2 regions of the Indioceanicola profundi genome follow, and region 1 is predicted to be linked to the other one. Evidence: riboswitches for the same ligand, from Rfam matches in the RefSeq annotation. Region 1 holds a riboswitch; the other holds the start of a gene.
What was found. A riboswitch is a leader RNA that binds a small molecule or an ion and turns the genes downstream of it on or off. The one in region 1 is predicted to bind cobalamin.
Positions count from the first base shown of each region.

Region 2: linked by a shared signal. The riboswitch ahead of DOL89_RS19950 (TonB-dependent receptor plug domain-containing protein) and the one ahead of DOL89_RS01730 (TonB-dependent receptor plug domain-containing protein) in region 1 are both predicted to bind cobalamin.

Region 1 is NZ_CP030126.1:350,363-365,679, forward strand. Features, by position in the region: gene DOL89_RS01670 (hypothetical protein) at 1-393, shown strand, start outside; gene DOL89_RS01675 (glycosyltransferase family 2 protein) at 399-1,352, shown strand; gene DOL89_RS01680 (helix-turn-helix domain-containing protein) at 1,256-1,729, opposite strand; gene DOL89_RS01685 (glycosyltransferase family 2 protein) at 1,919-2,689, opposite strand; gene DOL89_RS01690 (SLBB domain-containing protein) at 2,704-5,676, opposite strand; gene DOL89_RS01695 (histone deacetylase family protein) at 5,814-6,845, shown strand; gene aguB (N-carbamoylputrescine amidase) at 6,905-7,780, opposite strand; gene DOL89_RS01705 (MarR family winged helix-turn-helix transcriptional regulator) at 8,164-8,712, shown strand; gene DOL89_RS01710 (energy transducer TonB) at 8,731-9,519, opposite strand; gene DOL89_RS01715 (ABC transporter ATP-binding protein) at 9,486-10,289, opposite strand; gene DOL89_RS01720 (FecCD family ABC transporter permease) at 10,289-11,284, opposite strand; gene DOL89_RS01725 (ABC transporter substrate-binding protein) at 11,281-12,120, opposite strand; gene DOL89_RS01730 (TonB-dependent receptor plug domain-containing protein) at 12,185-14,143, opposite strand; cobalamin riboswitch at 14,373-14,628, opposite strand; gene DOL89_RS01735 (ATP/GTP-binding protein) at 14,749-15,317, shown strand, end outside.
Region 2 is NZ_CP030127.1:840,355-855,671, reverse strand. Features, by position in the region: gene DOL89_RS19980 (cobyric acid synthase) at 1-341, opposite strand, end outside; gene cobO (cob(I)yrinic acid a,c-diamide adenosyltransferase) at 341-958, opposite strand; gene cobU (bifunctional adenosylcobinamide kinase/adenosylcobinamide-phosphate guanylyltransferase) at 951-1,484, opposite strand; gene DOL89_RS19965 (ABC transporter ATP-binding protein) at 1,477-2,271, opposite strand; gene DOL89_RS19960 (FecCD family ABC transporter permease) at 2,268-3,290, opposite strand; gene DOL89_RS19955 (ABC transporter substrate-binding protein) at 3,287-4,111, opposite strand; gene DOL89_RS19950 (TonB-dependent receptor plug domain-containing protein) at 4,115-5,998, opposite strand; cobalamin riboswitch at 6,200-6,394, opposite strand; gene DOL89_RS19945 (UDP-glucuronic acid decarboxylase family protein) at 6,703-7,716, shown strand; gene DOL89_RS19940 (response regulator) at 7,840-8,214, opposite strand; gene DOL89_RS19935 (UbiA family prenyltransferase) at 8,434-9,933, shown strand; gene DOL89_RS19930 (lysylphosphatidylglycerol synthase transmembrane domain-containing protein) at 9,948-10,967, shown strand; gene DOL89_RS19925 (FAD-binding oxidoreductase) at 10,964-12,316, shown strand; gene DOL89_RS19920 (SDR family NAD(P)-dependent oxidoreductase) at 12,313-13,089, shown strand; gene DOL89_RS19915 (DUF4185 domain-containing protein) at 13,100-14,389, opposite strand; gene DOL89_RS19910 (glycosyltransferase family 87 protein) at 14,521-15,317, opposite strand, start outside.

The DNA of each region.
Region 1 (15,317 bases):
CCGATGCAGCGGATTTCCTACCGGCACCAGGACCGCGCACTGGCAATGGCGGTCGTGGCCGGCGTGCATGCCGCGGCCGACAGGGCGCTACGGGCCGAAGCGGCACGCCGCGTGCTGGCGGAGATCGAATATGTCCGTGCGCGGCTGACAGAGGTCACGCATACGGAGCACCGAAGAGCACTGGTCGCCCTTCTGGCGGAGCAGGAGCGGCTACGCATGATGATCGACGTCGATCTGCCATTCGCAGCGGATGCCATCGAAACGGTAACGGCGCCGGTCCTTCCGGACTGGCCCGATCCGCTGGTGCTGGTCCCGTTCGGTGGCCTTGCCGGCTTCATGGCGACCCTGTTCTGGGTCTATGGGCGCGCCGCACTTCTTTCCGGGCGCAGGTGAACGGCATGGACCGAATCCCCGTGACGGCCATCGTGCTGACCCGCAACGAAGCGGAGAACCTGCCGGCTTGCCTGGACAGCTTGGCGCGGTTTGCGGAAGTGGTGGTGGTGGACAGTGACAGCACCGACGGTACCGCCGCCGTTGCCCGCGACCATGGCGCGCGGGTGGTGAGATTCGTCTGGAACCGGGCTTATCCGAAGAAGAAGCAGTGGAGCCTGGACGAGCTTGATCTGCTCCATGACTGGGTGATGTTCGTCGATGCCGACGAGCGCGTCACGCCGGCGCTGGCGGATGAGTTGGCGGCCCTGTTTGCTGCAGGGCCGATGTCCCTGGCCTATTTCGTGCGGGCGAGGCCGGTGGTGATGGGGCGGGTGCTACGCTTCGGCGCAGGCTTCCGCAAGATCGCCCTGCTGAACCGCCGCCGTTGCCGCTATCCGGTCTGCGACGATCTTGGCGTCGCCACCATGTGGGAGGTGGAAGGGCACTATCAGCCGACAGTGGACGGCCAGATCGGATCTCTCCGCCAGCCGATGCTGCACGATGACCGCAAGCCGCTTTACCAGTGGTTCGAGCGGCACAACCGCTATTCGGACTGGGAGGTGTGGTTGGATGGCCAGGAGCGTCGGCTACCGGTGTACCGGGCCGAAACACGCGCGCGGCGGCTGGCCAAACGGGTGTTCGCCCGTCTGCCCTGCCGCCCGCTGCTGGTATTTCTGGCTGTCTATATTGCCCGGCTGGGTGTCCTGGACGGTGGTCCCGGACTGCACTACGCCCTGAGCCGGGCATTCTATTACTGGCAGGTCGACTATAAACGTCGATGGACCGACGCCGAGCGCAAGGCCGGCCGCGATCCGGACCTGGCTTACTCGTCGTCCGATTCGTCTTCGGTGGCGTCGCCGGCCAGCGCCTTGATCAGCTCGAACGCACGCCGCCGCACATTCTCTTCCGGAATGCGGTAATACGCCCGCACCAGCTCCAGCGTCTCGCGCCGGGCCATCGACTCGAACTCCTGGGTCTCGCTCGGCTCGCCCAGCCCCTCGTCACCGGGAGACGGCAGGTCCTCGAAGAAGAAGGTGACCGGCACGCCCAGAACCTGGGACAGGTTGAACAGGCGGCTGGCGCTGATGCGGTTCGCGCCACGCTCATACTTCTGGAGCTGCTGGAAGGTGATTCCGACAGCTTCGCCAAGGGTCTCCTGGCTCAATCCCAGAAGCGTGCGGCGCAGGCGCAGGCGCTGACCGACATGAATGTCGATGGGGTTGGGGCCTTCACCCCGCTTCGACAGCGAATAGGCCTTGGCCAAAGTGGCCTTTCTCGAGCTCTTGTTAGCGCTCATTTCTATCTCCAACCTGGAACGGCGCCCCACACGCGCGGTGCAGAATGCTTAGCAGGCAAAAGGATTAGTCAACTCTGTCCCGAACGTGGAGCACTGATTCTCCACGGCACACCGGGCAGTTCGTCGCAGATCCAACCATAACGGTCAAAAGCGCCATGTGGCGCATGACTTTTTGCAGAATACGACAACTTAGGGGCCGAATGTAGAGGTAAAGCGCAGCCTGCCATAGAACTTCGGCCAAAACCGCCGCAAACTCCCCATGCCGAATTGGATAATACGGATGGATAAGCAAACAGCCAATGGCATGCACAGAGTCCAGCGTCTGAGCTGAAATTGTTCTTCCCGGCCCAGCCGCTCCTCTGTCCTGGAGCGTCCGCCCGACGCGAAGCACGCCACCGGGCGGGACACATGGACGCAGGTCCGGGCCGACCGCAGAGCTTCGAGCGTGAAACCGTAATCCGCCGCAATCCGCAGGTCGGTCCGGTACCGCAGACCACGGACCTGATCGTGGCGGTAGAGTATGGCGCAATGATGAGCGAACATCCCGTAGAAGGCCCAGCGCGGCCGGCGGGCGGGCCTGATGGCGGTCAGTCCGGGCGCAACCTCCTCCACCGCGTCGCCATAGACGAGGTCCGCATGCTCTCTCGCGGCGGCAAGGGCGGAGAGCGCCTTGGAGTCCGCCAGCCGGTCGCCCGCATTCAAGAACAGCAGCCACTCGCCGCGGGCCTGCTCCATGGCGCGGTTCATGGCGTCGAATGGGCCAGCGTCCGGTTTGCTGTCCCACCAGCCCATCTCACCGGCCCAGCCGGCCAGCAGCTCGGCCGTTCCATCCGTCGATCCGCCATCCGCCACAAGCCATTCGAAATCACGCCAGTCCTGCGCAATCAGGGAGGCGCGGGTCAGAGCTAGGCCGGCCGCATCGTTCCGGACCACCGTGATGACAGAGACTGCGGGCGCCATTGCGTCCCTCCCGGCTAGTCGAAGCTGGCGATGGCCGCCGCGGTCAGGGCAAGCTGGCTCAGGATCGTGGTCACGCTCTGGGCGATGGTCAGGAAGCCGTAGGGTTCCGCGTCCCGGGGCACGATGATCGTGGACCCTGGCGGAATCGCGTCCACGGCGTGACGGCCGATTTCCGAAAGCGGCTTGGCACTACCATCCGGCAGCAGCACGAAAATCCGCCCCCTGTCCGCATTGCGGGTCAGCCCGCCGGCCTCCTCCAGGTAGATCCGGCCGCTCTTGCCCGGGGCGAATTGAAGTACTGCAGGTGACAGCACTTCGCCGCTGACCGTCACGGTGAGCGGCCGCTTGGGAACGTAGAGCCGGTCGCCCGGCTCCAGCACCATGTCGAGATGGGGGCGGACGGCGAGGACCGCCGGGTCCGCCTCCATTGTGACACGGCCGACGGGGCCGGCGGTTCGCAGTTCCTCGACCAGACCGCGGGCCAGTTCGACATGCCTCGCATCCGGCGGGTCCGGCCGGAGCAGCGCCATGCTCAGCGAGCGCTCCATTTCCTCCGCTGCGCGCAGCAGGCCCTGGCGTTCAGCCTGCCGGGCGCTGTCGCGGATAAAGATCGCCCCGGCCGGATAGGCAGTGGGCAGCAGCCCGCCGGCCCTCGCCAGCACGGAGGAGAGCTTCTCACCCGGCAACAGGTCGAAATGACCGGGTTCCCGCACCTCGCCCGCCAGCACGATCCCGCCGCGCTGCGGCGACGGAGTGCGCCGGGGCACGCGAACCGCGTCACCGGGTCGTAGCATCAGCGATGCTGCTGCTGGCGAGGACAGGCGCAGCAGGCGTACAGGTTCCGCCGTTTCGGGATCACCGGCCACCATCTCCACGGAATCGGGGTCGGCCTGGGCCAGCAGGCCGCCGGCCGCGGCGATCAGGGCGGGCACCGTGGCGGAAACAGCGACCGGGTAAATGCCGGGTTCGGCCACTGCGCCGCGCAAGGACACGCTCCGATCCTCCAGCAGCCGGAGCAACGCCGCATCCGCCGGGAGAAGGTCCTTCGGCCCGGTCGCTTCCGGGCCGGTCAGGGCGGGTGGGGCTGTTGGTTCCTCCGGCCCGGCGGGGCTGTCCAGGATGGCACGCAACTGCGGCCTGGACAGGATTACGACCTTGTCCCGGTCCGCCAGACGCCGGTCGAATCCGCCCTCCATGACCTCCGCCGGTGCGAAGGGAACCAGGGTCCGGGCTCCTCGTGCGCGGTCCACCCGCTCTATGATGGCGAACAGCCCGTAGACATCGTCCGTCAGCGCCTCTCCCTTGCCGAGAAGATCGCGCAACGTACCCGCCCGGCGCAGGGGAATACGGCCGGGGTTCTTGACGGCTCCGGTCAGCTCCACCCAGGGCTCGGCAGCATCCAGGATGCCCAGCCCGCCCGCCGCGCCCACCATGGCCAGCGGCGCGCCCGTCGCACCCCCGGCCGCCGACACAAGCTCAGCCGGTGTGGCGCCGGGGCCGGCCGGATAGAAGCCGGGGCGCAGCACGCCCTCGCGCAGCAGGACGGCATGATCGAGCGCAAGCGGCAACAGATCCGGCTGTTCTGCGAACAGGACGGGGCAGGGCAGGTCGGGACCGGTCAGGGCGGCAGCCGCGGCGGCCATCGGCCCCGCCGCGAACGCGCCCTTGCCGTCGGCCGCGACCCGCGCCGCCAGGGCGGACAGGCCCGGACATTCCTTCGGCTGCGCGGGTGGCGACCGAAATGAGGTATCGCCCTCATCGCTGGCCATCAGGTCAAGTACGGCCCGGCTCGACAGGAAAGCGATCTCCTCCGGGCCGAACAGGACCAGCGAATCCCCATCCGCCAGGGCCGGCGCGGTTCCAGGGCGGCCGGCATGAATCGGAACCAGTCGCCGTGCCCCGCTGGTCGGGTCGAGCCCGACAAGCACCGCAAAAGGCAGATAGGCATCGTCCCGCGCCGCCCTGTTCGACAGCAGCCCCGCCGCCCCTGTTCCGGCAGACAGGGGACGGGGACCGGGTGAATGGACGTGGCCCAGCAAAGACACCGCCATTCGGCGGTCCGCCCGCGCCGGCTCGACGATCAGGATGTCGCCATGGGCCAGGCGGGCCGGCTGACCGGACTCCAACTCGATCAGCCGTTCGCTTCCGTCATGGGCGATGGTGGACAGGCGGAATGCCGATGGTCCGGGCCGCAGCGCGCCGCCGGCCAGGGCCAGCAGTTCCTCCGCATCCATCGCCTCCGCCTTCGCGGGAAGTTCGAAGATGCCGGGGCGTTGCACCTGCCCGGTGATGGCCAGGGTCGGGCCAAGGGGCGGCACGACGATCCTTGTCCCGTCCGCCAGCCGCTGATCCGCCGCACCTTCGCCGGTGTGCATCAGCTCGTACAGATCGACCGGCGTCCCGGCGGCCTCGCCCGGCTGCACCAGCTGGATCGAGCGCAGGCTGCCGGACGGCATCACGCCGCCGGCCGCGAACAGCGCGTCCAGCACAGTGGCGAAGGCGGACAGATCATGCCGGCCCGGTCGCCGCACCTCCCCCAGGATCAGGACGGAGAGACGGCGCGGGCGGGCCAGGGTGACGAAGGCGCGGGTATCCAGCAGGGTGGATGCGACCTCCGCCTCCACTTCCCGCCGCACCTCGCCAAGGGACCGGCCGCCGGCCTGGACGGGCCGCAGGCCATCGACGATCAGAAGCCCATCCGTGCCGACCGTATGGGATTCCTGGCTTGCCGTCTGGCCGCGCAGGGTCACGGTCAGGGTGTCGCCCGGCCCCAGCACATGCCCGTCCGCGATGGCGCCCATGGCCGGCTCTGCCCTGGCGCCTGTCTGATCGAACAGGGCATAACCATACTGGCGCAACGGCTCCCCGGCCCGGACCCCATAACTTTCCTCCAGCCGGTTCGGCGGGGGACCGTCTGACGCTGCCGGGCCAGCCGCGGAAAGAAGCAGGCCGGCGATGAGGAGGAGAAGGGCGCGCAAGGGCGGCATCGGCCTGTATGCAGCTAGAAGGAGCGTGGCCGATACCATACACAAGTATTGCGGGTCGTGTCAGCAAGGCCGCATGGCAATTGCCGCCTCCGCCTTGCTGCGGATAGGCTGGGTTGTTGACGGAAGCGGAGTTCCCTATGCGCATCTTCTATTCCGAGGATCACCGGCTTCAGCACGGCCGGGCCGAGCTGAATGACGGGAAGCTCGTCCCCTGCTTCGAGAAGCCGGAGCGGGCGGAAATCGTGTACCGGCAGGTGGCCGCCGCCGGGTTGGGGCCCATCCAGACGCCGCAGGATCTGGGGGAGGAGCCGATCCGCCGGGTCCATGACGGCGTCTATGTGGATTTCCTGAAGACCGTATGGGGCCGCTGGCTGGAGGAGCGGGGCGATTACGACATCCTGCCGCTGAACTGGATCGCGCCGAACATGCGCCGCCGCCGGCCGTCCAGCCTGGACGGGCAGTTGGGCTATCACAGCTATGATGCCGGAACGCCGATCACGGCGGGAACCTGGCGCGCCGCCTATGCGGGGGCGCAGTCCGCGGCGAACGGCGCGGCGCTGCTGGCGTCGGGGGCGGAGCGGTCGGCTTTCGCCCTGTGCCGGCCGCCGGGGCACCATGCCGGCACGGATTTCTATGGCGGTTACTGCTTCCTGAACAACGCCGCCATCGCGGCCCAGCTCCTGCGCGACCGGGGTGCGGCGCGGGTGGCGGTGCTGGATGTGGATTATCACCACGGCAACGGAACGCAGGAAATCTTCTGGAAGCGGGGCGATGTGCTCACCGTCTCCCTCCACGCCGATCCGGACGACGAATACCCCTATTTCAGCGGCTATGCCGACGAGGTCGGGGAAGGGCCGGGGGAGGGGGCGAATCTGAACATGCCCCTGCCCATCGGTACCGACTGGGCAAGCTATACGGGGGCGCTGTCCGCGGCTCTGGACCGGATCGCCGCCTTCGGGGCGGAGGCGCTGGTCGTCTCCCTGGGCGCGGACACCTTCGTCGGCGACCCGATTTCCCGCTTCAAGCTGCAGACGCCGGACTTCCTGCGCCTGGGCGCGCAGATCGGCGGGGCCGGCCTGCCCACCCTGTTCGTGCTGGAAGGCGGCTATGCGGTGGATGCGCTGGGGGTGAACGTGGCGAACGTGCTGACCGGCTTCGTCGGGCGCTGAACGCAAAAGGGGCCGCCCCCTGACGGGAGCGGCCCCTTGCTGTCTCTGTGCTGCCGGGATCAGCGGCGCGGCTTGCCGTCCAGGGTCAGCAGCGCGCCGTACAGCTCCGGCCGGCGGTCGCGGAACACGCCCCAGGAGGCGCGGGTGCGGGCCACCTCGTCCAGGTCGAAGGTGGCGGTCAGCACCGCCTCGCTCTCCCGGTCGGCCTCGGCGATCTTCTCCCCCTTCGGCCCGGCGATGAAGCTGGAGCCGTAGAAGGTGATGCCGCAGCTCTCCGCCTCCTCGCGCCCGATGCGGTTGCTGGCGACCAGCGGCATCAGGTTGGCGCCGGCATGGCCCTGCATGACGCGCTGCCAGTGGTCGCGGCTGTCGAGACCGGAATCCTGCGGCTCCGACCCGATGGCGGTCGGGTAGCAGAGGATTTCCGCCCCTTGCAGCGCCATGGAGCGCGCCGTCTCCGGGAACCACTGGTCCCAGCAGATCGCGGTGCCCAGCCGGGCATAGCGGGTGTGGTAGACCTGGAAGCCTGTGTCGCCGGGGCTGAAGTAGAACTTCTCCTGATAGCCCGGCCCGTCGGGGATATGGCTCTTGCGGTAGACGCCCAGGATCGTGCCGTCGGCGTCGATCATGGCGAGCGAGTTGTAGTAGGCGGTATTCGCCTGCTCGAAGAAGCTGACCGGCAGGACCACCCGAAGCTCCTTCGCCAGCCGGCTCATGCGCGTCAGGACCGGGTGGCCTTCCACCGGGGCGGCCAGCTCGAACAGCTCCGGCTTCTGGTCCTTGCAGAAGTAGGGCGTCTCGAACAGCTCCTGGAGAAGGATGATCTGCGCGCCCTTCCCATGGGCGCGGCGCACCATCTCCTCCGCCTTGTCCACATTGCCCTGGCGGTCCCAGCTGCAGGCGAACTGGGTGGCGGCCACGGTGACCTGACGCATCTCTAATCTCTCCCCCCGAATGATCACCGGCGAAGCGCCGGCTCACAGCCGCCCCAGATGGGGGCTGTGCCGGATGGGAAAATCCCATCCTTTGTGTCCTCTGACATTCGTATCACGCATGCCGCTCGGTGGTAGCCCGTCCGCTTGGATTTTCGCACTGTCGCCAATGCCGGGAGACAATTTTTGCGCTAGGATTTTGCCAAAGGCCGGAGATGAACCCGGACCTGGGCAGGGCGGTCACCACCAAGAATCCAGCTATAATAGGTGGTAATTCTTCTGTAGAGTGCGACCGGCGGCATGGTATGCCAGGGCCGGCGGTGCGGTTCGCCGGCCATGCCGGGCCGGATGGCCGGATTCCACCAAGTGCAGCATGGGTTCAATCGATGTCGGACAAGAGCGATCACCGTTCGGGACCTGATCGGATCGGCAATGGTCCGATCGGCAGGCGCAGGGTCGCCATCGGAACCTCGCTGGAAGAGGTGGGGTTCAGCCAGGTTCTGCGGGACCTGCACCGCGCCTTCGCGCGCGCTCTCCAGGAACGGATCGTTCCCCATGGCGTCAGCATGGGCCAGTGGTTCTTCCTCCGCGCCCTGTGGGAGGAGGATGGGCTCACACAGCGGGAGTTGAGCCAGCGGGTCGGCATGATGGAACCCACCACCGTGACCGCCTTGAACAGTATGGAGCGGCGCGGGCTGGTGGAGCGGTGCCGCAACACGCAGGACCGCCGCAAGGTCAACATCTATCTCACCCCGAAGGGCAAGGCGCTCCGTGACGTGTTGCAGCCCATGGCGGCGGAGGTGGAGCGGGTGGCGATCAGCCAGATTCCGTTGGAACTCCTTCCAACGCTCCGTGGCGCACTGGTCCAGATGATCGACAGCCTCGACGCCAACAACCCCGGTCACAATCCCTTCGGCGATCTGGACCTGGATTAAAACCGCCCGCCGGCCGCGTCAGCCATCGTTGAGGCTGAAAACGATAGGCAGTTCGATGGTGCTGCGGACTTCGGCCCCGCCTTCCTGTCCGGGAAGGAAGCGCCACTGCCGCACGGTTTCGAGCGCTGCATCGTCCAGCACGGACCAGCCGCTGCTTTCCACCAGGATCAGCTTTTCCGGCGTTCCGTCGGGAGCCACGGTCACCCGCACCACCGCCTCCCCCTGAAGGCCCAGCCGCTTCGCCGAATCGGGATAGAGCGGCGGGGGATTGTCGGGATGGCTGCGGGCAGCCACCGGCCGGCGTCCGGGCGCGGCATCCGCCTTCTGCAACGCCGATTCCAGATCGTACCCCTCCATCGCCGGAATGGGCGGCGGAAGGTCGGGCGCGCGCAGTCCCTGGGAACTGCTGGCGCTCAGGCGGGGCGGGCGGATGCGCACCGGCACGCCCGGCCAGCTATCCGCCAGCTCCGGCAGTCCCGGCCCGGTCATTCCCTGACCCGCCGCGCCCAACGTGGTCGGCAGCTCGATTCGCGGCAGCTCCGGCAGGGCCTGCCCCGCGCGCGCCGTTGCCGCCAGCTCTTCCGGCGGAACCAGCTCCACGGGAAGGGGGGCGGGTAGGCGTGCGGGCGACGGATTCAGGACCAGCGCGAGGGCAGACAGTCCGGCCAGATGCAGCACGGCCGAAACCAGAATGGCGCGGGCATCGCGGCGGGAGGCGTTCCGTCGGGATGCATCCGCCAGCGTCGCAGGCGCCGGCGCGTGCAGTTCCGCCGTCACCGCCCCGATCCGCGCGCCAGCGGCTCCCACGGCAGATGCACCGTCTCCCCGCTGTCCAGCCGGGCGGCGGCCATGCGGACGCCATAGACTTCTTCCAGCAGGCCGGGGCGCAGCACCTCGCCCGGCGGGCCATCGGCGGCCACGCGCCCCTGATGCAGCAGCGCCACGCGGCTGCAGAACCGCGCCGCCAGTGTGAGGTCGTGCAGAACCATCAAGACTCCGGTGCCCGCGGCAGCGCGGGCGCAGAGAACATCCATGACCTGCAATTGGTGATACGGGTCCAGCCCGGCAACCGGTTCATCGGCCAGAAGCAGCGCCGGCTCCGCCGCCAGCGCCCGCGCCAGCAGCACCCGCGCCCGCTCGCCGCCCGACAGGGTGGTGGCGGTGCGGGAGCGGAGGCTGGCCACGTCGCACAGCTCCATCGCCCGTTCGATGGCATGCGTGTCCGCATCGTCGGGCCGGCTCCACGGGCCGAGATGAGGAAGCCGGCCCAGGGCTACCAGCCGCTCCACCGTCAGCGGCCAATGGACCTCCGCGCCCTGGGCCAGATAGGCTAGGCGCTGGGCGCGGCGGTTGGCCGGGACCTTGTCCAAGGGTTGTCCGTCCAGCAGGACCTTGCCGCCGCGGGGCTGCGCCAGCCCGGCCATGCAGCGCAGCAGGCTGGATTTGCCGGCCCCGTTCGGACCGATCAACCCCACCAGTTCGCCGGGGCCGATGCGCAGCTCCACCCCGGCCAGCACCGTCCGGGAGCCATAGCCATGGGTTACGCCGATGGCGGCCAGCTCGCCCATCGTGACCATCACGCCATGCTCCGGCGGGTGCGCAGCACCAGCGCCAGGAAGAAGGGCGCGCCCAGCAGGGCCGTCACCACGCCCAGCTTCAGCTCCGGTCCCGGCCCGCCCAGCCGCACGGCGATATCGGCGGCCAGGATCAGCGCCGCCCCGCCCAGCGCCGACAGCGGCAGCAGGCGGGAGGGCTGGTGCCCCACCAGGGGGCGCAGGAGGTGCGGCACGATCAGGCCGATGAAGCCGATGGCCCCCGTTACCGCCACCGCGGCCCCCACGGCCAGCGCCGTGCCGACGATGACGAGCGCACCCGTCCGCCCCAGCTCGAATCCCATGGAGCGCGCCGTGTCCTCCCCCAGGCTCAGCGCGTCCAGCGCCCGGCCGGTGGTCAGCAGCATGGCGGCGCCCGCCAGCATGAAGGGCGCGGAGACCAGGACATGCTGCATGCTGCGGTCGGCGAGGGAGCCCAGCATCCAGAACACGATTTCCGCCAGGGCGAAGGGGTTGGGGGAAAGGGACAGTGCCAGGGAGGTCAGCGCCCCGGCCAGGCTGCTCACGGCGACGCCGGCCAGGATCAGGGTCAGCACGCCGGCGTCCCGCCCGGCCAGCGCGTAGATCAGCGCCACCGCAACCAGCGCTCCGGCGATGCCGCCGATAGGCAGAGCCAGCGGCACTACAAGGGACCAGCCGCTGTAGAAGGCGATCACCGCCCCCAGTGCCGCCGTGGCGGACACGCCGATCAGTCCCGGCTCGGCCAGGGGATTGCGCAGCAGCCCCTGCAAGGCCGCACCTGACAGGCCCAGCACCCCGCCCACCGCCAAGCCCAGCAGGGCGCGCGGCAGGCGGATTTCAGCGAAGATGACAGCGGCCGTGCTGTCCCCGCCGGCCCACCAGTCGGCCAGGGCGGTGCCCAACGATACGGCGCTCGGACCGATAGCCAGGGAGCCGATGAACAGCAGGCCGACCAGAAGCGCCATGGCCGGGAAGATCAGACGTCCGGCCATGCTCATGGCGACCGTTCCGGAGCCTGCGCGACCTGAGGCGCTGCCCGTTGCAGCAGCCGTGCGCGCGCCTCGGCCAGCAGGGTCACGGCATCCGCCGTGAACGGCCCGCCGCAGGTCCAGAGGCTTCCTGGAACCTGCGGCCGCGCCTCCGGTCCCACGCTGCGGGCCAGCGCCGGGTGGGCCAGCAGCCGGCCGGACAGGGACGGATAGCCGTCCGGGTCCGTATCGGCCACCAGCAGGTCGGGCGGGCTGGCGGCCACCGTCTCCACCGGCAGATAGCCGTAGCCGATCAGGCCCTGACCAGCGGCGTAGTTCTCCAGTCCCGCCGCCTGCATGACCGCATCCGACAGCGTGCCGGACCCAGCAGTGAAGCCGCCGGGCGCGAAGGTCAGGGCGCTGGGCCGGGCGGCATCCGAAGGTGCGGCGGCGGCCAGCTTCGCCTCCATCTCCTTCAGCAGCTCCTCGCCGCGCTCCGGGACGCCGAGGGCGGCGGCAATTTCACGGGTCTGGGTGCGGATGTCGTCGAAGTTGGAGATCAGGCCCAGCTCCAGCACCGGCACGCCGCGCGCCTTCAGCAACGCGACCGTGGGCCGGGTGGTGAAGCTGCCGGCCAGGACCAGATCGGGGGCCAGCTCCAGCACTTCCTCCGCCATGCCCTGGACGACGGGCAGGTCCCGAGCCAGACCGGCCACATGGGACAGCCCCTCGTCACGGGACAGGAAGGACAGGGCGGCGATCCGCTCCGGCGGGAGCAGCAGCGCCGCCAACTGGTCGGTACAGAGATTGAGGGAGACGACGCGCCGCGGCGTCTCCCCCGTCACTTGTGGGCGGTCGGACGCCATGCCGGCGGACGCCGAAAGCCCCCCAGGAGCAGCGCTGCCGCCATCATGCCCGCCGCCCGCCGCATCAGAACCGCGCCCTGACGCCGGCCAGCACGCCGCGGTCGGGCTGGGCGAAGCCGTTCGGGTTCTCGATGGCGCGGTCTGCCAGGTTCGTGGCCCTGGCATAAAGCTCCACATCGTCCAGCACGGCATAGGTCACGGCCAGATTGACCAGCCAGTAGCCGCCAACGCCCTGATTGCCCAGGAAGCTGCCGTCATCGCCATAGACGACATCCTGCCGCTGGCCCACGAACTGCGCCTCCGGCGACAGGGACAGGCCCTCCACCGGGGTGAAGCGGCCGAGCAGGCTGATGGCGTTCTCCGGCCGGCGGGCCAGACGGGCGCCGGTGCGCCCATCACGGGCGTCGGTCCAGGTCCAGGAGGCGCGCAGCTCCGCCCAGTCGGTAGGGCGCAGCTCCAGGCTGGCTTCCACGCCCTCCACCTCCGCCTCGTCGATGTTGATGGAGCTGTTGCTGACGAAGTCGTACTGGATCAGATCGTCGACATCATTGGCGAACCAGGTGATGCCCAGCGTGGCGAAATCCGCCCGGCCGGCGGCGGCCAGATCGGTCTCGACCCCGGCTTCCCAGCCAAAGCTCTCCTCGGCTTCCAGGTCGGGATTGCCCTGATAGCCGAAATTATTCACGCCGTAGCGGTCATACAGGCCGGGGGCCTTGTAGGCGGTGCCGACGGCGGCGGTCAGCCGGCTGTTCAACTCCGGCACCTCCACCACGCCGCCCAGCCGCCAAGTGGTGCGGCTGCCGTAATCGTCCGGTCGGTCGTGGCGCAGCCCGGCGGTCAGGTTCAGGCGGCCGGCGACACGGGCCTGCGCATGGGCGAACAGGGCGACGCCGTCGGCCTCCGCATCCACCTGCTGGGTGAAGGGGCCGAACTCCGACTCCTGCCGCGTGTCCAGCTCCACTGTCTCATGCACATAGCTGGCGCCGGCCACCAGGACGGCATCGCGCAGCACCGGCAGGCCGGGCAGAGCGTAGCTGTTCTGCCAGTCCACGCTGGTGCGGGCGCCTTCGAACCGGTCATTGCTGCTGCCGCCGTCCACGGCATCGGGGGCGTTGGTGAAGCGGCGGTCATAGATGCTCTGCCCCACCGCGAGGCGGGAGGTCAGCGCGCCGGCCAGCAGGTCCAGCTCACCGGCCGTCTGCCAGCTCAACTGCTCCGCCCTTGCTTGGGAGTTCGGGTCGTCCAGCGGAACATTGTCGATGTCCGCATCCGACTCGCGCCAGCGGACCAGCCCCTCCAACCGGGCGGCGTCCAGCCGGTACACGGCCTTGGCGATGGCGGTGAGGTTGTCGAACCCGTTCTCCTCCCCATCGCCGCCGGTCAGCCGGTCCGGCGTGGCGTTGTCGCCATCGGTGGTGAAGCCCTGCAGGCTGAGGCCGTAATCCAGCCGGCCCATGGTGCCGAACAGGCCGGCCGTGCCGCGCTTGGTCCCGTCGGTGCCCAGTCCGAGGTCGATCTCCGCCACCGCCGGCCGGTCGGCCCCGGCGCGGGTGATCAGGTTGATGACGCCGCCGATGGCGTTGGAACCGTAGAGCGTGCTGGCCGGGCCGCGCACCACCTCGATCCGTTGCAGGCCGCCCAGCACGTCGTCACCGAAATTGTAGGCGCCGGCAGCCAGGGACGGATCGTTGACCGGAAGCCCGTCCAGCAGGACCAGCACATGGTCGCTGTTGGTGCCGCGCAGGAAGACGGAGGTGTTGGCACCGGGACCGCCGCTGCTCACCACGCTGGCGCCGGGCAAAAGGCGCAGGGCGTCGGGCAGGGTCTGCCAGCCGCTGGCCTCGATCTCGGCGCGGGTGACGAGGCTGATGCCCGCCGGCAGGCGGCTGACCGGCGTGCGGACGCGGGTGGCGGTGATCACCATCTCCTCCACCTCGCTCGAGGACTGCGCGACAGCCGGCAGGGGAAGGATTGGAAGGGCGAGGGCGAGGCCCAGGGGGAACAGTTTTGCTTTGGTCATCATGTCAGGACAGGCGGCCGGACGGCGCCTGGACAGGGCCGGCCGGCGGTTTGCGGACGGGCCGCCGCGGACACGCGGCCGTCCGGAGCGCGGGGCCGGCCTTGGCCGGACCCGGTGCCTCACCGGACTGATCGTCAGAGGATGCGTCATGCGCCCTCCGTCCACGGCAACCCTACGGGCACGTCACCGCAAACGGAAAACCGTTCCACCGGTGCAACCCCGCCCGATGGCCGCGTGACGCATGACGCCGGCAGGTCTCCTGGCTCTCGGGTCTTTGTCGGCCGCCCGGCCTTCCCAGTCCGCCGCCCCTTTCGCCGACATGGCGCGGAGGCGGGTTTCCAGTGGCATCCGCGGGGATGGACCCCGGGGGGCGGCCGGCTCACCGATCACAGTTGCGGGGGCAGCCGCGGCGTAGGCCCGGTTGGAACCGGGCCGCACACGCGTTCCCTTTTCACCCTGTCGTGGGGACCGACGCTAGGGCCACTCTATTCCTGGCGGAACCGCCGCCGCAAGCGCCGCCGACCGCTGCGGGCGCACAGGGCAGCCGTGCAATCTGATACTTGGGTACCATGGCGGCGGCGCCGGAAGGCAGGTAGCCTGAAGCCGTCATGATGGGATCGACGGACAGACCAAGGCTCGGAATCACGGGAAGTGCCGGTACTGGCAAGACCACGCTCGCCGGGAGATTGGCGCAAACGCTGGAACTGCCGCTGCTGCCAGAGGCGATGCGCGCCATGCTGGAGGCGGGATTCGATCTCCACAGCCTGACACGGGCGGAGCACCGGTCGTTGCTGCGCGGCCATGCCGATGCGCTGGCGCGCGATCTCGCCCGTACCGATGGCGGTCTGGTCAGCGACCGCACCCCCCTGGATTTCGTGGCGTTCTGGCTGTCCAACGGATACGGGGTGGAGGACCCCGATGGGACGGAGGCGCTGTTGGTCCGTGCTGTCGCCGCCATGGCGGAATATTCGCTGGTGATCGTCCTGCCCTGGGGGCGCCCCATCCCCGCCGACGGGGTGCGCAGCGCCAATCCCTGGCACCAGCTTCATTTCCAGGCGATCATGGAAGGGCTGTGCCGCCGCTGGATTCCGGCGGACCGGCTGCTGATCCTGCCGGACGGCGATGCCGCCGGGCCGGAGGAGCGCTGCGGCATGCTGCTTGAGCGGGTCGGGAGAGG
Region 2 (15,317 bases), on a different replicon from region 1:
AGAAGCTGGCCCTTCAGGCGCTGGTAATCCCCGGCCCGCGCCGCGGTCAAAACCCGCCCCTGCACCACCACCTGGGCGCCGATATCGCTCTGTGGCTTCAGCAGCACCGGATTCATGTCGACGGTCGGCTCCACGCCGCAGGCCAGCGCCTGCAATGCCTGTGCCCGTCCAATCTCACCCCCATCCGCCGTGACTGCCGCGTTGTTCGACATGTTCTGCGGCTTGAAGGGACGAACCGCCAGCCCGCGGCGGGAGAAGGCGCGCGCCAGCCCCGCCACCAGCAACGACTTGCCGACGTCGGAACCGGTACCCTGGATCATCAGGCTGGCCGGGCGCTTCATCAGAACTCGATTCCCGCCTGCGCCTTGATACCGGCCTGGAAGGGGTGCTTCACGGCAACGAACTCCGTCATCAGATCGGCCGCTTCGATCAGGGGCGGCTTGGCGTTGCGTCCGGTGACGAGCACATGCAGGTCCGGCCGGCGTGCGGACAGCACGGCTACAATCTCCTCCACATCCAGGTAGCCGTAGCGCAGCACGATATTCAGCTCATCCAGCACCACCAGCCGGTAGGCCGGGTCCGCCATCAGCGTCTTGGCCCTCTTCCAGGCTTGGCGAGCGGCGGCAACGTCGCGGTCGCGGTCCTGGGTTTCCCAGGTGAAACCCTCTCCCATCACATGGCGGTCGATCAGGTCGGCAAAGCGCTCCAGCGCCACATCCTCGCCCGTCGCCCAAGTACCTTTGGTGAACTGGACCAGCCCCACTCGGAAGCCGTGCCCGGCGGCGCGCATCATCAGCCCGAAAGCCGCGGTGGACTTGCCCTTGCCGGGGCCGGTGTGGACCATCAGCAAGCCTTTCTCCTGCGTGGCCGCGGCGATCCGTGCGTCCTGCAGGGCCTTGCGCTTCTGCATCTTGATCCTGTGCCGGGCGGCCGCTTCCTCCGGGTTCGACTCATCCATGGGATGTCTCCTGTTTCACAGTCAAAGGCAGTCCGGCGACCACCAGCACGACGCGGTCGGCCATGGCCGCTACCCTCTGGTTCAGCCGGCCGGCAGCATCGCGAAAGGCGCGGGCCAAGGCGTTGTCCGGCACGATGCCCATCCCGACCTCGTTGGACACCAGCACGACGGGTCCGGCCACTACATCCAGTGCCGCAAGCAGGCGGCCCGTCTCCATCTCCGGATCGCGCTCAGACAGCATGAGATTGCTGAGCCACAGGGTCAGGCAGTCGACCAGAACCGGCCCGCCCGCCTGTGCCCGCAGGGCCGCGGCCAAATCCAGCGGTTCCTCCACCGTGATCCAGCCTTCGCTACGATCCTCCTGATGACGGGCGATCCGCTCCTGCATCTCTGCATCAAAGGGCTGGGCAGTGGCGATATAGCTCCATGGGGAAGGCAGGGCGCGGATCAGGGTTTCGGCGTGGCGGCTCTTGCCTGAGCGGGCACCCCCGAGAACCAGGGTCACGCGGGGCAGGGCATCAGGCATTGCATGCTCCCGGCCCACGTCGCCAGGGCAGTGCAAAGGGCTGCCCGTCGCGGGCGCCGTGATGCAACTCGATGCCATAGACCCGCTCCAGCAGGCCGGTTTCAATAAGGTCGGCGGGAGCTGCATCGGCGACGATCCCTGCCCCTTCCGCCAGCAGGCAGAGCCGGGTGCAGAAGCGCAGCGCCAGCGTAAGGTCGTGCAGCACGACGAGTACCCCCATGCCCGCAGCCGCCAACCCGGCCAGCAGTTCCATCACCTGGAGCTGGTGATAGGGGTCAAGGCCTGCCGCGGGTTCGTCCGCCAGCAGATAGTCAGGCTCCACCGCCAGCGCCCTGGCCAACATGACCCGCGCCCGTTCCCCGCCGGACAGGGTGGTCGCGATGCGGTCGCGCAGATGCATGACCTGACAGCGCGCCAATGCGCGCTCCACCGCCGCCGCATCCTCCGGCGCCGGACCGCGCCAAGCATCGGCATGTGGCAGCCGGCCCAGCGTGACCACCCGCTCGGCCCGTAACGGCCAATGGCTGTGGGCATTCTGGTCCAGATACGCCAGACGCCGCGCCCGTTCCGGTCCCGGTAGGGCGGCAAGCAGCTCACCGTCCAGCGTCGCCTCTCCCCTGTCGGGCCGGGTCAGCCCAGCCAGCACGCCGAGCAGGGTGGTCTTGCCGGCCCCGTTCGGGCCGATAAGCCCGACCAGCTCCCCAGGGGTGAGCCGGGCGGTTACCCCGTCCAGCACCGGCCTGCCCCCCAGGGCGACGGAGATGCCTGTGGCCTGTAGCCCGCTCATCGGACCTCCGCTCTCAACTTGCGCAGCAGATGCAGGAAAAATGGCGCTCCGATCAGGCCGGTGACGACGCCCAGCTTCAGCTCATCATTGGTTGGCGCCAGCCGCACCAGGATATCGGCCAGCAGCAGAAGGGCGCCGCCGGCCAGGGCGCTTGGCAGGAGCAGGCGTCCGGGCTCATGCCCGACCAGCGGGCGCAACAGGTTCGGGACCACCAGCCCGACGAAGCCGATGCTGCCGGTCACCGAAACCCCGGACCCCACGGCCAGCACCGTGCCAAGTACGACCCGCAGCCGCAGCCTGTCCACGTCCACCCCCAGGCTGACCGCTGTCCGCTCCCCCAGACCCAGCGCGTCCAGATGCCGCCGGGCCTGGAACAGCATGACCAGCCCGGCGGCAAGGAAGGGGGCGGCCACCGCGGCATGGTCCAGCGTGCGGTCGGTGAGCGAGCCGAGAAGCCAGAAGGCGATCTCCAGCGCCGCGTGGGGGTTGGGGGCGAGGTTGAGGGCAAGGGAGGTCAACGATCCCGCCAGCGTCTGCACAGCCACCCCGGCCAGGATCAAGCTCAGTACGCTTGCCTGCCTGCCAGCCAACATCAGGATCAAGGCCATGCCGACGCCAGCGCCCGTCATTCCGGCCAGGGGCAGCGCCAGGGGAAAGGCGGCCGACAGCCCGAAATACAGCACCAGCACGGCCCCGACCGAGGCGGAGGAGGAGGCGCCAACCAGGCCAGGATCGGCCAGGGGATTGCGCAGAAAGCCCTGCAGCGCTGCCCCGGCCATGCCCAGCCCGGCCCCGACCAATGCTCCCAACAGGGCGCGGGGCAGCCTTATCTCCTGTGCAACCAGCACTACGGCCGGATCGCCCCGACCGAAGAGCCCGGCCAATAGTTCTCCCGGCGGAACCGCCGCCGGGCCGACCACCAGGGATGTCACGAACAGCACCGCCAGCAACGCCGCCAGCCCACTGCAGAGCGGCATGTCAGCTACAAGGGACCGTGCCGGAACGGAAAGGACGGTCATGGCTTAGTTTCCAACGCTGCGGCACGCAGCACCTCGGCCCCGTCGAACGAGCCTGGACCGGCGCAGAGCCAGTATTTGATTGGGAACTCCACCTCCCGCATCCGGCCGGCGATGGGGCGCAGGGCGGGGTGATCCAGGATGGATTGGCCGATGCCCGGCCGGTCCGGCCGTCGGCTGTCCACCACCAATATGTCCGGCGGGTCCAGCACCAGCTGCTCTACGAACACCCGGCCATTGGCGCGGCGGGCCAGCCTGCCGGCAATGTTGGTCAGACCGGCGGTCGACATCATGTCGTTGGCAAGGTCGCGGGTGCCCGGCGCATCCCCGCCGGGGCGGTACAGCGCCGCCGTGCCGACCCGCTGTCCGCCCTGCTTGGCGGCATACCGCGCTTCGAGGGAGGCCCGCAGGGCATGGCCCTCCTCCATACGGCCAAGCGCCTGGGCCACCTGCTCCACCTGGGGCAGGATATCGGCCAGCAAGGTGGCGGAGCGCAGGCGCAGCACGGGAACGCCCAGCCGTTCCAGCATCTCCACCGTACGGCCGCGGGCGAAGCCGCCTGCTACAACAAGGTCCGGCTTCAGCATCAGGATTTCCTCCGCCGTGCCGCCATGCCGGGGCATGCCCGCTGCCTGGGCGGCAAAGGGCGACAGATGCGGGTCGCCGGCCAGACGGCTCAACGCCGCGACCTGTCCTCGTTCTGCCAGCGCCAGCACGAACTGGTCGGTGCAGAGGGAGAGCGAAACCACGCGGGTCGGCGCCGCCTGCGCCCCTCCGACGGACAGCGCGATAAACAGCAGCATCAGAAGGGCGCGGGCGATCATCGATCAGAACTCCACCCGGACGCCGCCATAGGCGGAGCGGCCGGGCGTGTTGTAGTTCAGGACCTCCTGATACTCCTCGTCGAACAGGTTTTCGATGCGGCCGAACAGGCTGATGCCGTCCGCCACACGCCAGCGCCCAAGCAGGTTGACGACCGCGTATCCGTCAAGCCGGGGCGAGGTGGCGGTGGCGCGATCAAGCTGAGAGCTGACATAGCGCAGGTCGGCCCCAAGGCTGGCAACCTCCGTCAAGGCGATATCCGCCGCGAGATTCACCATGTTGCGCGGACGGCGCGGCAGTTCGCGGCCGGTATCCAGGTTCTTGGTGTCCAGCCAGGTATAGTTCGCGCTCAGCTCCAACCAGCTCGCCGGGCGTGCGGACAGGCTGGCCTCGATACCCTGACTGCGCGCCTCACCGACATTCACATAGCCGTTGGTAAAGGCGATCAGATCGTCGTAGCGATTCCGGAACACAGTGACCCCGGCGGTCACTTTGCCATCCAGCAGGCTCTGCTCCATGCCCGCATCCGCTCCCCAGCTTTCTTCCGCCTCCAACTCGGCATTGCCGAAGCTTGGGTCGAAAAGCTGATACAGGCTGGGCGCTCGCCGGGCGGTGCCGTAGCTGGCCCGGAACACGGTTCCGGTCTGGTCCAGCGCATAGGCCGCGGTGGTGCGCCAGGTCGTCTCGCCACCGAACTGGGCGTGATCATCATGGCGCAGTCCCAGCGTGACCGTCAGCTCCTCCGTGACGGCGGCCAGGTACTGGCCAAACACGGCCCAGGTTTCCACGTCCGCCGACACGCCTGGCGCAGTGACGCCGGCACTGGTGTTCGTTGTCTCAGCCTTTTCCCGGTCCCAGGCGACGCCGAGCGTCGCCACGTCCGCCGCGCGCAGACGCAGGTTCGAGAGCAGGTCGACGCCGAGCTGGTCGCTGTCGAAGGTGGAAAAGCGATAGAAGCCCAGAGGCTCGTCGAAATCCCGCTCCGTCCGGCTGGCGCCCACGGCCATGGTGGTTTCCAATCTGCCATCCAACCCGGTCAGCATGCCTGCTGCCCGGCCATGCAGGGTTTCCTTTTCCTGGAAGGCCAGCCCGTCGCTGGTGGCGCCGGGATCGAAATCCGTGTCCAGCCAGGACCAGCCGCCGGAAAGGTCGATCCGGACCTGTTCATTGGGGCGGAAGCCGAGCCGGCCCTGCACCGACCGGGCGGTGCTTCCGTCATCCTCATCGCCTGCGGCAATGCGGGAGAAACCGTCCGTCTCGTAGTTGCTGCCCGACAGGGCATATTCCACGCCGCCGGACGCGCCGCTCACCGACAGGTTTTGGCGGAGGGTGTCGTAGGCGCCGCCTTCGATCAGGCCGCGGACCGTGAGCGGACCCTGGCCGCGACGGGTGATGATATTGATCACGCCCGCCATGGCATCATTGCCGTAAAGCGCGCTCTGCGGGCCGCGCAGCACCTCGATCCGCTCGATATCATCGGTGAGCAGGGCGTTGAAATCGAACTCCCGGTTGGCGCTGGACGCATCGTTCATCTCGACGCCGTCGATCACCACCTTGACCATGCCCGGTTCTGAGCCGCGCAGGCGCAGGAGGGACGTCGATCCCACCCCGCCGCTGCGGGAGATGGAGACGCCCGGCACGCGCCGCAGCACGTCTATGGCCTGGGGCTGCTGGCTACGTTCAATCTCCTTGGCGGTGATCACGCTGATGCTGCTGCCGACACGGTCGAGGCGGGTCGGCACGCGCGTGGCGGTGATGACGATTTCCTCTATGTCTCCGGCCTGCACGCCCGCCTGGGCAAATGCCGGTAGGGGAAGGACGGCGGCGATGCCGAATGCCAGCCACAACGCTGGCCGGCGGGACATTGGGTAGAGACTGGACTTTGGCACTTTTCAAGGCTCCGTTCCGCGATGATGCGAAATCGGAAGCAGGCCCGCGCGGCAACCGTCCAAGGGACGGATGCTGGCGGAACCGGACAGGCCGGGTCGGTGCCGACATGCGATGGCATGGCGTTCACGCGGGCGCACTCCTTCCGAAGCGCCGGCACGAAACGGAAACCCGCCCCGCCAGGACACCCCGCCCAACGGCCGTGCGACGCATTTCCGAAGGCAGGTCTCCTGGCTTGCGGGTCAGGGCGCATGCCCGGCCTTCCCAGTTTCCCAGTGGCCGTAGACGGGCAGCGCTCACCGCTCACAGTTGCGGGGACAGCCGCGGATTCAGTCCTTCCGGACCTCACCGCATTCCCTTTTCACCCCCGAGGGGGCACCTTCGATGCAGCCTTGATAGTCCAGCCTTTCGCGCCGCACAAGTCCGATAAGCCTTTGAGAGCACGGTGCGCTGTCCGGCCGGCATGCCGGCCGCCCCGTTCCAGACGCCCCGCGCGGACGGATAGGTCGGTTCCGTATTCCTGCCTTTCATGGTGCCTATTGAGGGGGCATCCTAGCTGATCGTTGGCGTTTTTACGTTCGGTCGGAGGTATCCCTCGCCATCCGGCGACCTACTTTTCCTGCCCTTTTGTAGATGTTGAACCGGTTCTACCGTGCCGCATCGCCCGCTGAAGCGTTCAGCTTGCAAGAAACCGTGGAGGGAAAGAATGCACCGTCGGGAGCTGCTGGACCGGTTTGGTGGGCGCAAACGTTGCCTGGTGACGGGGGGCGCCGGATTTCTTGGTTCTCACCTGTGTGAGCGGCTTCTGGCGATGGGGAACGACGTGCTCTGCGTCGACAACTTCTTCACCGGCAACCGCGCGAACATCTCCCATCTGCTACAGAACCCGCATTTCGAGGTGATGCGCCACGACATCACCTTCCCGATCTATGTGGAGGTGGACGAGATCTACAATCTCGCCTGCCCGGCCAGCCCGGTGCACTATCAGCACGACCCCGTCCAGACGGCCAAGGTCAGCGTGCACGGCGCCATCAACATGCTGGGACTGGCAAAGCGCACCGGGGCCAAGATCCTCCAGGCCTCCACCTCGGAGGTGTATGGCGATCCCACGGTGCATCCGCAGACCGAGGATTACCGCGGCAATGTGAACCCGATCGGTCCGCGCGCCTGCTATGACGAGGGCAAGCGCTGTGCCGAGACCCTGTTCTTCGACTATCACCGCCAGCACGATCTGCGCATCCGGGTGATGCGCATCTTCAATACCTACGGGCCCCGCATGCACCCGGCGGACGGGCGCGTGGTGTCGAACTTCATCGTCCAGGCCCTGCAGGGGGAGCCGATCACCATCTATGGCGACGGCTCGCAGACCCGGTCCTTCTGCTATGTGGACGATCTGATCGAGGGCATGATCCGCCTGATGAACGCCCCGGACGAGGTGACCGGCCCGATCAATCTCGGCAATCCGGTGGAGACCCGCGTGCTGGAGCTGGCGGAAAAGATCCGCGACTATCTCGGCAGCTCCAGCCCCATCGTGTTCGAGCCCTTGCCGGTGGACGACCCGATCCAGCGCTGCCCGGACATCACCCGCGCCCGCACGATGCTGGAGTGGGAGCCGAGAGTGTCGCTGGAGGAGGGGCTGCGGCGCACCGTGGACTACTTCGCCGAGCGTCTCACCGCCCCCGCGCCAGCCGCCGTCAAGGTCGGCGCCGGTAAGGTTTAGGCGGAACCGGCTCGTCCGTCAGGAGGCGGTACGCGCGAGATGAGGCGTGCCGCCTCAGCCACCGCTTGATCGGATGCCGATGTCAGAAGTGTCCCGCCGCTTCCGACGGACGGCTATCCATGGTCAGCTTTGCGTCGGCAGGCGGAGCTTGCAGGCGATGTGGAGCGCATTCTCGATGTCGGCCGGCTGAAACGGCTTTCCGACAAGAACCACCGCTCCGGCATCCTGTGCGGTCTGGGCATCGAGATGACCCGACACCATGACCACGGGAATGCCGAGCGTGCTGGAAATCGCCGATGCCGCCAGAATGCCGGAGGTTCCGGCAGCGAGGTGGCCGTCCATGGTCACAAGGTCCGGCTTGTGCCGCCGGGCAAGCTCCATGGCTTCCGGGCCGCTTGTGGCGAACCAGCACGCATCGTGGCCCAGATCCTCGAGTATAGATCCGAGTTGCATCGCGATGAGCACGTCGTCCTCCGCCACCAGGACCCTCAATCCCATCTCCTCTCCACCCCGCCAGTGTTCCCGCAGCATCCTAATGCGCGAAGCAGCACAGGGTTGCGTCACAAAAACGGGTTGAATGCCCTTGAGCGGCGGTTTTCCCGAACTACAGACCCTTCGTCACAAATTAGTCCCAGCTCATATCGCGTATGTTGCACCGCAACGCGGAGACATTTGCGTTGGCGGCGTGTTGGAGGTGGCGCTGACGAGGGGGCCTACATGCTGCACAGCAACACCGCCATCGCCGCGAACGACTTCGACGAAGCCCGCGGCGTGGTAGAAAGCCGTCCATTAATCGTCGATCTGGACGGCACGCTGCTCAGGACCGATCTGCTCTATGAAAGCTTTACGTTATTGATAAAACAGCAGCCTTGGCTGCTGTTGCTGATTCCCTACTGGCTTTTCGTCGGCGGCAAGGCCCACCTGAAGCGGGAAATTGCCCGGCGGGTGGATCTTGACGTCGGGTCGCTGCCGCTGAACCGGGACTTCCTGGATTGGGTGCTGCGTCAGCGCCTGGACGGGCGCACGGTCGCCATCGTCTCCGCATCCGATCAAAGTCTGGTCGACAAGGTTGCGGCCGATATCGGCTTCTTCCATGACGCGATCGGCAGCGACGGGGTGACGAACCTGTCCGGCCGCCGTAAGATCGATGCGATCACGGCCAAGTTCGGACCGGATTTCACCTATTGCGGCGATGCCGTCACCGACATCCATGTCTGGGAGCATTGCCGCTCGGCCGTGCTGGTCGGCAACGGAACCAAGCTTGCCAAGCGGCTTCCGGAAGATGTCGTGGTGCATGAGCAGTTCGCGTTGGAACCGGCGAACTGGCGCATCTGGGCCAAGGCGCTCCGCGTCCATCAATGGGCCAAGAACGGTCTGGTCTTCGTGCCGCTGCTGCTGTCAGGCCAAGTTCTGGACCTCGGGGCAGTCGCCATGGCGGCGCTCGGAACGCTGATCCTCAGCCTCGTCGCCTCGGCGACCTATCTGCTGAATGACCTGCTGGACCTTGCCGATGACCGTCAGCACAGGAGTAAGTGCAAGCGGCCCTTCGCCTGCGGCGCCCTGCCGCTTGCGAACGGTCTGCTGGCGATTCCTGTGCTTGCGGCCGCGGTGGGCGTGCTGCTGCTGTTCACGCCGGCGGCATTCGCGGCTGTGACGCTGCTCTACCTCGTGGTCACGTTGGCCTATTCGTTCCGGCTGAAGCGCGTTCCGAACCTGGACCTCTTTGTCCTCGCCTTCCTGTTCACCACGCGCATCCTGGCCGGCATCACCGTGATCGGGGCCGTCATGTCGCCGTGGCTGTTAACCTTCTCAATGTTCTTCTTTCTCAGCCTCGCAGCCATGAAGCGATACACGGAATGCAGTGAACTGGAGCGGAGCGGCAAGCGTTCGACGCCCGGGCGGGGCTACCGCTCCGGCGACCATCCCTGGCTGCTCGCCATGGGGGCGGCCAGCGGTTTCTGCTCGGCCCTGGTCTTCTTCATGTATCTGGTGGAGCCGGACTCCCCGGCACACTCCTACGCGACGCCGGAGATCCTGTGGTTCATCTGCATGATCCTCGGATACTGGCTGAGTTCCGCTTGGCTCACGGCCCTCCGCGGACAGATGAACGACGACCCCGTGCTCTTCGCTCTGCGTGACCGGCAGTCCCGCATGCTGGGCGTTCTGACCGTGCTGCTGGTCGTGGCCGCACATATCAACTGGTTGCCGGGGGCTTGACAGGATTGACAGGAATGGACCGAAGCAGCAATCGCGAGGGCATGCCGGTCGGCCTCGGACGCATTGAGAAATGGGCGATCGGCGGCGCCGTCGCCTTCGCCGTTGTCGCCATCATCGCCGGCATTCTGGCCGGCGGGCCGGAGGCGCTGCATCAGCTCGGCCGCATTGGACCCGGCGTGGCGCTTGCGCTGCTGGGGCTGTCGCTCATCAATTATCTGGCCAGGACGGTGCGCTGGCTGATCTTCACACGCGGTGCCGGTCTCTCCGTTCCGGCAGGGCAGAACGGGCTCTATTATATGGCCGGGCTGGCCATGTCGACCACGCCCGGCAAGCTGGGCGAGGCTGTGCGGCTCTGGTTCCTGCGCCGCGGCCATGGCTATCCCTATGAGCGTACGGCCGGATTGATGATCGCCGACCGTCTGAGCGATGCGGCGGCGGCGGTGCTGCTGACCATTGCCGGCCTGGGCGGCGTGTTTGCCGGCCACGGGATGGCTATCGCGATCGGAGCGGTCGTGGTCGGCGGCGCTTCCATCGTGCTGCTCGCTCCGCGCTGGAGCCTGCCCATCGTCAATCTAGCGTACCGCATTGTCGGCCGGGCGCCGCGCCTGTTCGGGCGCGTGCGGCGCATGCTGCTGCATGCGGGTCGCCTCGGCTCGCCGGGACTTTATCTCGGTGGTCTGGTCCTGGCGCTTATCGGCTGGGGGGCGGAGGCTTATGCGCTGAAGGTGCTGCTGGACGTGTTTGGGGCCGATGTCACCATGCTCCAGGCCGCTTTCGTCTTCTGTTTCGCCATGCTGGTTGGGGCGGCCGCCATGCTGCCCGGCGGTTTAGGCGGCACGGAGGTATCCATGTTCGGGCTTCTGGTGGCTTTGGGCGTCCAGGCGGACGTGGCTGTCGCGGCCACCGCCGTCATCCGCGTCACGACGCTGTGGTTCGCGGTGCTGCTGGGCTTCATCGCCCTGCCCATCGCCACCCGCATGATGCGGGCGGATGAGGCGGCCGGCCATGGCGTCGCCGCCGGAGGTGCCGCATGAGCACCTCTCCCTGGCGTGATGTCAGCCTGACCGGCTGGGGCCGCACGGCCCGCGCCGATAGCAAGGCGGCCCGACCGGAGCGTCAGTCCGCGCTGCGCGCCGCCCTCGAAAGCTCCAACGGCAAGCCCGTGCTGGCCTTCGGCGCCGGCCGGTCCTATGGCGATGCCGCGCTGAACAGCGGCGGCTATGCCCTGTTGACTGAACGGCTGGACCGGCTGATCTCCTTCGATTCCGCTACCGGAGAGCTGGTTGCGGAACCCGGCGTTACCTTTGAGACCCTGATGCGGGTGCTGCTGCCGCGGGGCTGGCTGGTTCCGGTGACTCCAGGGACCGCCTTTGCCACGCTGGGCGGCGCCGTCGCCAACGACGTTCATGGCAAGAACCAGGAGGCCGCCGGCAATTTCAGCGACCATCTGCAATGGATCGAGGTGCTGACCGCGAAGGGCGAGGTAGTGCGCGCCTCGGCACAGGAGAATGCCGACCTGTTCGCAGCTACGGTCGGCGGGATCGGCCTGACCGGGATCATCACCGCGCTATCCCTGCGCCTGCAGCGCGTACCCGGCAATGCCGCCATGGTGAAGCTGAGGCGCTTGCCCGATCTGGATGCCGTGGTGGAAGGGCTGACCACGCCGCATCCGGACACGCCCTATTCGGTGGCCTGGATCGATGCCCTGGCCGGTGGGCGCAATCTCGGCCGCGGCGTGTTGGAGCTTGCCGCACCCGCGGAGGAGCCCCTGCCGGAGCAGGCGGTGAAGGCCCGCGGTCTGCCGGTCGACCTGCCGGGATTCGTGTTGAGCGGCCCCACGGTTCGCGCCTTCAACGAGATGTACTGGCGGCGCGTGCCAGCCGGCGGGACGGAGCGGCCGACCCACTGGCGCAGCTTCCTCTATCCGCTGGATGCCATCCACCAGTGGAACCGGATGTACGGCAAGGCTGGCTTCCACCAGTTCCAGTGCGTGGTGCCGCAGGATGAGGCGCCCGCCGCGGTGCGGGGCCTGTTGGAAACCCTGGGCAAGGCCGGCCGGGCCAGCTTCCTGGCCGTTCTGAAGGCCATGGGCCGGGAGGGGCGGGGCGACCTCAGCTTCTCCATGCCCGGCCTGACCTTGGCAGTGGACATCCCGAACCGCCCCGGCGTGGATGAGTTGCTGACGCGGCTGGAACGGCAGACCTTGGATGCCGGCGGGCGCGTCTATCTGGCCAAGGACAGCCATCTGTCGCCGGACGGATTCCGGGCCATGTACCCGCGCTTGGCCGGCTTCCAGGCGGCGTTGAAGAAGTGGGACCCTGACGGCAAGTTCATGAGCGATATGGCGCGGCGTCTGAAAATCCGTGAGGGAGGGGCGGCATGACGGACGTGGCAGCACTTCCCCCTGATCCCCTGGCGCGGGAGGTCTGGGTCATCCTGGGAGCTTCCTCCGCCGTGGCGCGGGCCTTTTCCAGAGGCGTTGCCCCCGATGCCGACCTGCTGCTCTGCGGCCGTGACATGGACGATCTTGGGCGCATGGCCGGCGATCTGCGCGTCCGTCATGACTGCCGGGCGGAGGCGGTGAATTTCAACGCCACCGACTATGACAGCCATTGCGGGCTGGTGGAGCGTGCCGCCGCCTTCGCCGGGCGCGGGCGGCTGAACCTGTTCATCGCCTTCGGCGACATGCCGGAGCAGACCGAAATCGACAACGACTTCGCTCTCGCGCGCCGGACGGTGGAGACGAACTATCTTGGCGCGGTTTCCGTCCTCTCCCGCTTCGCGCCCCGGCTGGAGGCGCAGGGGGGCGGCAGCGTGGTCGTGCTCGGCTCCGTTGCCGGCGACCGTGGGCGGCTCAAGAACTACGTTTACGGCTCCGCCAAAGCGGGGCTGCATGCCTATGTCCAGGGTTACCGGGCGCGCATGCACCGGGCGGGCGTGCATGTGATGACGGTGAAGCCGGGGTTCCTGGACACGGCCATGACATGGTCATTGGGCAAGCTGCCCATGGCCATGCAGCCGGACGCCTTCGCCGCCACCATCATGAAGCACCTGAAGGCCAAGCGCGACGTGGTTTATGTGCCCTGGCCCTGGCTCGGCATCATGACCATCATCCGCACGGTGCCGGAGCGGGTGTTCAAGCGCACCAACATCTGACCTGGCCGGTTCAGTAGGCGACCAGCCTTGGCGGCACCGCGTCCTGGGCCGGTGCTTCCGGCTGATCCTGCAACAGCGTGGCACGCATCAGCACCACGGTGTAGGGGTTCCAGGTGGACATGGTGAAGTAGATGTGAACGCCGCCGCCCGGCGCCGGGCGGCTGAAGGACGGGATGAGGTAGGGGCCATAGGCATCGCCCGGGGAGAACCTTACGTGCGGGTCCCCCACCATGGCGCAGGGCTGGCCCGCAGGCATGGGGCCGCCAGCCTGGATGAAGCGGCAGTCGCCATCCACTGCCGGGTCGAAGACGATCAGCGGTTCCGCCCACGGGCCCCAGGGCAGATCGGCGGAGCGCATCAGGATCTGCGAGCGGCCGCCCGGCCCCATGCAGTTGTACAGCATGACCCACTTGCGCAGATGCTCGTTCCAGGCGACCGAGACCTCGCCCATGCAGGACTGCTGGAACAAGGGTACCGCATCGGCCTCCTTGTCGCTCCAGCGGGGAAGCCCGCTCTCCATGCCGGCGAAATAGCGGCGGGCAGCCGCATTCTCCACCTGGGCGGAGGGGGAGATGGCCAGGAACGGCGCGCTCGCACGATAGGTGCCGGTGCCCCACATCAGCACGGCGCCGCCCGGCGGGGTAGGTAGTCCAGGAACTTCCGACGAGCCGATCACCGTTGCTGCGACATTGATGAACTTGTCCGTGGACAGGTCCATGATCCTGGTGAAGCTCGCCCCATCATCCTCCGAGGCGGCCAGGACCGAGCGACCCATGGTACGGTGCGGGGAGTTGTCCGTGCTGGCGATGAGATAAAGCTTTCCGTTGGCGCTGAAACCGCCGGTCGGCACCTCGAACGCGCCGGAAGATACGCCGGGAATGGTGAGGGGCCGGTACCCGCCATCCTCCGCCCGCGGAACGTCGAGGCGCAGGCAGCGTTCCGGGTCCCGGTCGGCGGTGCTCGCGATCAGGTCCGTATCGTGGGGGCGACCGAGGCCGGGCCGGGCGTGGGTGTCGCCGAACAGGAAATAGAGCCGGCCGGCATGCTCCACCGAAATGCCGAGATCGCTGCCCCAGAAGCCGAAGCGGCTCTCGGTGGCATTGATGGTGGGAGCGCCGGTCTGCCGGTCAACCTCGCCGATGAGCTGACAGATTTTCTGCGTCGCCAGCGGCTGCACACGTACAGCCCCTCCCTGGCCAAGGCGCGGGGATGGGATCGCCGTCGGCAGGGTGCTGAGGGCACTGGTCGCCGGAACCGCAAGGGCCGCGGCGCCGGCGAGGATCAGGAAAAGGTCGCGCATCTTCATGGCGCGATAAAAGGGGGGTGTACTGCTGACCAACCGGTTAACAGCACCCTCTAGCACCCGAGATGACACAACCGGTCACACCTCCTCCCTGATGGGCCGAATTTGCCGGACCCACTTGCTTCCACTTACTCAGCCGGATTGATTGCGGGCTCCAGATGCCGCCGGGGCGACGGCTCCGTCCGGGGATCGCGGACCTGCAGCAGTACGGCCGCGAACAGCAGCAGCAGCGCCCAGCCATAGGCGGACCCGATGGTGGCCTGCTGCCAGGCCGGAGCCACCATGAAGCGGTCGAGGATGACTGTTACCGGAACGATCAGCAGCAAGGCTGTGACCGATAGGAGCGGCGTCATCCGTAGCCAGAAGAAGAGCGGCAGCAGGAAAAGCGTGTAATGGATCCAGGCCAGCGGCGACGCTAAAAGAGCGCCCAGCAGTCCGAGGGCGCTCGCCAGCAGCGGGTCCGGCCGCCGCCGCCAAGCCCAGAACGCGAGACCTGCCAGCAGCAACAGGCTTGCGGCCATGCCGAGACTGTTCAGTCCAAACCGCTGGAATAGGCCCGGAAGCGACGCATTGGTCAGGAAGACGGCCCGGCCCTCATCATTGGCGACGAGATCGAGCCAGAACCGGTAGACCTCCGGCCCATAAAGCAGGGCGGGGATGATCGAGAGCGCCACGGCAGACGCGCCGCAGGCGAAGGCGGCGCGATAGTGCCCGGCCAGGAACAGCAGGCCGGGCCAGACCAGGAAGTTCGGCTTCACGGCCACGACGATGCCGATCAGGATGCCCGCGGCGATGGGCCGATCCCGCTCCAGCAGCAGCCAAGCGCCGACAGCCGCCAGAGCCAGGGGAACATAGATCTGGCCCAGGATCAGCGTGTCCCAGAAGCCCGCCGCGGCAAATGCCGCCAGGGCCGGGACCAGCGGCG